DNA from 2 places in the Brevibacillus sp. AG genome. Region 2 is predicted to be linked to the other one. Evidence: riboswitches for the same ligand, from Rfam matches in the RefSeq annotation. Region 2 holds a riboswitch; the other holds the start of a gene.
What was found. Region 2 has a riboswitch for cobalamin ahead of metE (5-methyltetrahydropteroyltriglutamate--homocysteine S-methyltransferase). Riboswitches for the same ligand answer to the same signal wherever they lie in the genome.
Positions count from the first base shown of each region.

Region 1: it holds a riboswitch for cobalamin, as region 2 does, so the genes downstream of both, POF51_RS05935 (ABC transporter substrate-binding protein) here and metE (5-methyltetrahydropteroyltriglutamate--homocysteine S-methyltransferase) in region 2, are expected to answer to the same signal.

Region 1 covers NZ_JAQMYO010000002.1:211,083-214,242, reverse strand. The annotation lists gene POF51_RS05940 (FecCD family ABC transporter permease) at 1-497, opposite strand, end outside; gene POF51_RS05935 (ABC transporter substrate-binding protein) at 499-1,494, opposite strand; cobalamin riboswitch at 1,652-1,801, opposite strand; gene POF51_RS05930 (MBL fold metallo-hydrolase) at 1,894-2,841, opposite strand; gene POF51_RS05925 (pyridoxamine 5'-phosphate oxidase family protein) at 3,007-3,160, shown strand, end outside.
Region 2 covers NZ_JAQMYO010000001.1:207,962-211,121, forward strand. The annotation lists gene nrdE (class 1b ribonucleoside-diphosphate reductase subunit alpha) at 1-248, shown strand, start outside; gene nrdF (class 1b ribonucleoside-diphosphate reductase subunit beta) at 303-1,253, shown strand; cobalamin riboswitch at 1,341-1,539, shown strand; gene metE (5-methyltetrahydropteroyltriglutamate--homocysteine S-methyltransferase) at 1,685-3,160, shown strand, end outside.

The sequences.
Region 1 (3,160 bases), on a different contig from region 2:
ACGACACCAGACAAAATCAGGGTCTCTGTTTGCAGCTTTCCTTGCGTATTCGCGAGTCCGAGTACGATCCATAAACTGAGCAATCCTGTAAGAAAAGCGACGACAGGCGTGCTCCATGCACCCAAAAAGGTGATTTGCAAGCCAAAAAGGATCAAGAAGGCTGCTCCGACAGCAGAACCCGATGCCACGCCCATCGTAAACGGATCTGCAAGCGGATTGCGCAATACTCCCTGAAAGCCCGCTCCCGCAAGTGACAAGCAGGCGCCAATCAAGACAGCCAATACAACGCGTGGAAAACGAACCTTCATGACAATTTGCTCAGATGACTCCGGCCATGCTACGGTGATCCACTCAGACAAGCCAGGGATTTGATGGAGCAGGATGAGCCATACTTGCGAAATGGGGAGTTGTGCCGCCCCCATCGAGATGCTGATAACTATTGATGCCAGAAGGACGAGACAACTAACTCCTCCCCATATGAACAATCGTTTCTTCATTTTATTTCACCAAGTCAGGGTAAATCGCCTTGGCTACTTCGATTAAGCCTTGTGTAATACGCGGACCAGGGCGAGACAAAATATTTTGGTCCATGCCAAAGATTTGTTTTTCACGGATCGCCTTCATTTTATCCCAGCCATTGCGATTCGCGATCATATCCTCTAGCTTGATGCCAGTCTTTTCATCGGTAATTCCGCTCGCATACAAAATGACGTCTGGATCGTTTTGCAAAATCTTTTCTTCACTGATCGGATTCCACCCTTCGGTGTCGGAAGCAATGTTTGTTGCTCCAGCCAGGGTGATGAGTTCATCCATGAATTCGCCTTTTCCGACTGTCCAGCCTGGGGAAAATTCCAGATATACCTTTTTCTTCTCTTCCGGTTTTACATTTTTCACTGCTTCTTGAACGTACGCGATGTCTTTCTTCATTTGCGCGACGACTTTTTCGGCTTGTTCCTGTGTGTTCGTGATAACTCCCATCGCCAAAACATTGTTTAGGATGTCATCCATCTTTGTCGGATGGGCAATATAGACTGGCATTCCGAGAGATTTGAGCTTGTCAGCCACTGGCTTTTCCATCGAAATCCCACCGACGACCATATCCGGCGTTTGAGCGAGAATGGCTTCTTCATTTGGTTTGACGACTCCGCCAATTTTCGGTTTTGCCTTCGCCGCATCTGGATAATCATCATAGTCTGAGACAGCTACGATCCGATCTTCCAAGCCTAATGCGAACAAAATCTCTGTCTCGGCAGGTGATGTAGAGACGATTCGCTCAGGAGCTTTTGCAAAGGTTACTTCTTTTCCTGTTGCATCCTTGACGGTCAATGGATACGTTGTTTGTTTTGCAGGTTGCTCGGCCGCATTCTCTTGCGGTGCTGTCTGCGGTGCGCTTGTTTGTCCCCCTGGTGCTGGCTGGCTGTTATCGTTACCCGCACAACCTGCGAGGCTAGCCGCAACTAGTAGTGGGATCATGAATCGCAATGAACGTTTCATATGTAGAACTTCCTTTCTGCATGTCTGATTGACTGTTCCTTTCCAATAAAAAAATCGACCCTTGCTTCCATTCGGAAATCAAAGGGTCGGCACCTCAGGGCAAACAGACAGGATGGTCTGCTTCCTGAAATAGGCCGATCCTTTCCGCGAAGGCAACAGGCACTAAAACAAACAGGCAGGTCTCCTGGCTTACGGCTGAGGAACGAGCCGATTTACAGTGGCGGGACCGCGTCGGATTTTCACCGACTTCCCTTTTCACCCGATCTTTTCGTTAAAAAGACGAGGCACCTATTTGCTGTTACGTTTGAAATTGTCACAGTCCATGACTCATCCTACATCATAGCATTCCTTGATTAAAAAAAGAATGACAAACACATAAGCCAATACTTTCTTGCCTGGCTATTTCCCTCGTTTGTCCAAATAATCGAGAATGCCCATGGAGCATACTTGTAAATCGAGCTTGAGTACTTCGAATACTTCGTGGTCACTGCTGATTCCTTGTGACTGTAGATGATCCGAGACTCGTTCAAATAACGTAAGAGACAGCTCATTGTATGATTGTCCAGCAACAAGCGCTGTCTCTCCTTCCGCCACAAACATGGGGAGCCACTCGCGTATTTGGCGGTACACGTCATCTACCTGCTCTGTCATCCCAAAATGACCAAAGTAAATGCGACTCAGTTTGCGCGCTTCAAAACGGCTTAGAGACGCTAACATGGCATCCGGGTCAAACTGATTCGGCGAAGTAGATGGCAGCACGAGGTGTATGCCATCCTTTTTAAGCTGTGGATAGAGCACACCTGCCGTATCACCTGTGAACATGCCGCGGCTTACTGGATCGTAGATGCTGAAGTGATGATTGGCATGCCCTGGCGAATCCAGAAACTCCAATACGCAATTCTCTCCGATCTTTAGTGTATCTCCGTCCCCACGAATCAAAATCTGTTCCTCGAGAACAGCCTCAATCGGATCAAACAATCGATCAAAATCATCATGATACACCGCTCTCGCGCCTGCGATCAGTCGGCTCGGATCTATGAGATGACGTGCACCTTTCGGGTGGACAACGACCTTTGCGTTCGGACAATCCTTCAGAAACAGTCCTACTCCTCCTGCATGATCCAAGTGAATGTGCGTCACGATGATGTATTTGACTTGTTCCGGCTTATAACCGAGCTTGGCGAGACCGGCCTTGATGTATGGGACGGAGGGGCTTGGTCCTGTTTCTACCAATGTGAGCTCCTCTTCCGCGATCACATACGTCCCCGTACGTTCCGCCCAGCCCATATCGAAACCGTCTATTAAATGGATGCGTTCCCCTAAGTAAATTGGCTCTGTTGCTTGCATGTAAATACTCCTCCTTTTCAAAAGTCTCGCGTTGCCATTGTGTTGGAATATTTACACTTTACCATCTATACTGTAGGGATTGGGGATGAATCACACAAAATCTTCATATTTTCATGATAATATGAGGGCAACAAAATCGATTCCATTATCTGGAGGGGTGCAAAAATGGGTCAACTTTTTTCTGAATTACGACCTGAGCATGAGAAGTTTATCAAGAAGCAACGGATGTTCTTTGTTGCCTCTGCTCCTATGGACACAAATGGTCACGTGAATCTTTCACCGAAAGGGTACGATTCTTTTCGCATAGTATCGCCTACCG
Region 2 (3,160 bases):
CGCAGGAAAACTATTTTTACTACAAATCGGCGTATGTGATCGATCAATTCAAAGTGATTGATCTGATTGCCGAAATTCAAGAGCACATTGACCAAGGAATTTCGACTGTGCTGCACGTGAACAGCAATATTTCAACCAGAGAACTGGCTCGCTATTACATTTACGCAGCGAAAAAAGGTCTGAAGTCACTCTACTATACGCGTACGAAGCATTTGACTGTAGAAGAGTGCATTAGCTGCGCGATTTAGTGAACGAGCTTCACAAAAGGAAAAGCATCAGCAAAAAGAGAAGAGGAACGCCATATGAAAGCAGTCAATTGGAACAGGCCGGACGACGATTTTACGATGACGTTTTGGAATCAGAACATCATGCAGTTCTGGACGGATGATGAGATCCCACTGTCAGATGACAAGATGTCCTGGATGGAGCTCAGTGCGACTGAACGGGACACGTATAAAAAAGTATTGGGGGGTCTCACCTTGCTGGATACGGTCCAGGGTGGAGTAGGGATGCCGAAGATCATGGAGCATGTCGATGGACTGCAAAGAAAAGCGGTTCTCGCCTTCATGGGCATGATGGAGCAAATCCATGCCAAATCGTACAGCAGTATTTTTACAACGCTGGCATCGACAGAAGAGATTGACGGTATTTTTTCGTGGGTGGAAAACAACCCGCATCTGCAAAAGAAAGCGGCCCTCATCTCGAAACGCTATCAAGAAATTGAGAAACCGAAAGACTTGTACATGGCGATGGTAGCCTCTGTCTTCCTGGAAAGCTATCTGTTTTACAGCGGCTTCTTCTATCCGCTCTATTTGGCGGGGCAAGGAAAGATGACAAGCAGCGGGGAAATTATCGACCTGATTGTTCGCGACGAGAGCATCCACGGACTCTATGTCGGCGTTCTCGCGCAAGAAGTATATCAAGGTCTGAGCGTGGTCGAGCAGACCGCAGCAAAAGAGGAGCTGTATGCCCTTTTGCATGAGCTGCAAGAAAATGAAGAGGCCTATACGACTTCGTTGTATACGGAAATCGGATTGGCTGACGAGGTTCATGTGTACGTGCGTTACAACGCGAACAAAGCATTGATGAATCTGGGGCTGGACCCGTTATTTCCAGAGGAAGAAGTGAACCCGATCGTACTGAACGGCATTCGCACGCAGACGAAGCAGCATGACTTCTTCTCGAAAAAAGGAAATGGTTATGTCCGCACGCTAAACGTAGAGCCGTTGACCGATGATGATTTTAAATTTTAGTATGACAAAAAATGGATTCTGTGTTACTGTATGAACAGTATGCTGCCCTGCTAGTTTATGGGGGGCACTTCACAGAACCATGACAATTTCATAAGAGTGGAAACAGGTTCTTTGGTCATCAAGCTTGACCAAGGATGAAAAGGGAAGTCGGTGAGAATCCGACACGGTCCCGCCACTGTATGAGGGGAGTCGGCACATTTTTCAGCCACTGATCCAAACGGATTGGGAAGGCATGTGCAGATGATGATCCCAAAGTCAGGAGACCTGCCTGTTTCGACGACACTGCTTAACCTACGGGAGATAGGGAGGTGTTAGGATGCTGTGATCTCAGTGCTTATTTGGCATTTCTAACGTTCTTTTTGATCGTTGGAGATGCCTTTTTTATTGGGCGGATTCAAATCAAGATCGAATAAAGAATGGAGAGGAAGCTCATGAAAAGCAGCAATTTGGGATATCCACGGATCGGGAAGAACCGCGAGTGGAAAAAGGCATTGGAAGCATTTTGGGCAGGCACCATCGATGAGGTGAGCTTGGAGCAGCAAATGGAACAAATCCGTCATCAACATCTACTGAGTCAGCAGGAAAAAGGGGTCGAGCTGATCCCTGTGGGTGACTTTACGAACTACGATCACATGCTGGATATGGCTGTGATGTTTGGAATGATCCCCAAGCGTTATGAATACGAGGGTGGCCCGGTTTCGTTAGCCACATACTTCGCCATGGCTCGCGGTTCGAAGGAAGCTGTCGCCAGTGAAATGACGAAATGGTTTAACACGAACTACCATTATATCGTCCCGGAGTTCGGTGAACGCCAACCATCCATTACGGAGAACAAGCCTCTCCAGGCATATTTGGAGGCCAAAGAAAAGTTTGGGATCATCGGAAAGCCTGTCATTGTAGGCCCGTATACGTTTGTCAAATTGTCCAAAGGATATGAGAAAAACGAATTTGAGCCCATCGTGGATCAACTCGTTCCGCTTTACATAGAAGTTCTCCGGGAGTTGGAGCTGCACGGCGTGGATTGGGTGCAAATCGATGAGCCTGCATTTGTACTGGATGTCTCGGTGCATGATCGCGCCATCATCAAACGTATCTATACGCAAATCGGTCAAGCACTACCGCATCTCCAGTGCATGCTGCAAACTTATTTTGAAGCGGTGGATTGGTATGAGGAGCTAGTTTCCTTACCGGTAAAAGGAATCGGTCTTGATTTTGTACACGGAGCGAAGCGTAATCTGACCAATCTCAAAACACACGGGTTTCCAGCAGAAAAGATTCTCGCAGCGGGAATCATCGACGGTCGAAACATATGGCGTGCATCGATTGAGGAGAAGTGGGAACTGGTCAAAGAAATTTCCGAGATTGTTCCACTCGAAAAGCTGTGGTTGCAGCCGTCCAGTAGCTTATTGCATGTACCAGTATCGGTTGAAGCAGAGACGGACTTGCCTGAGGAAGTCATGCCTGCATTGGCTTTTGCGGATGAAAAGTTGGGGGAAGTTCAGCTTTTAGTCCAAGGATTCCGATATGGAAAATATGTCATTTCAAAAGAGATTGCTCAAAATGAAGCGGACTTGCTCAAGCTGGCACTATCCCCAGCGAGGAATCGTCAAGAAGTGAAGAATGAGCTACGCCAAATGGCAGCTGGAAAACCTGAAAGAAGCGTTCCATACCAAGAACGTCGTGAGATTCAACAAAATACGTGGAAGTTGCCACTGCTGCCAACGACCACAATTGGTAGCTTCCCGCAGACGTCAGAGGTTCGCCAAGCCCGACAACAGTTTAAAAAAGGTAACTGGGCAGCGGAGCAATATGATGCTTTCATTCAAGCGCAAATCAAGGAATGGATCGATATACAAGAAGAGCTCGGTCTGGATGTCCTCGTCCATGGGGAGTTCGAACGAACAGAT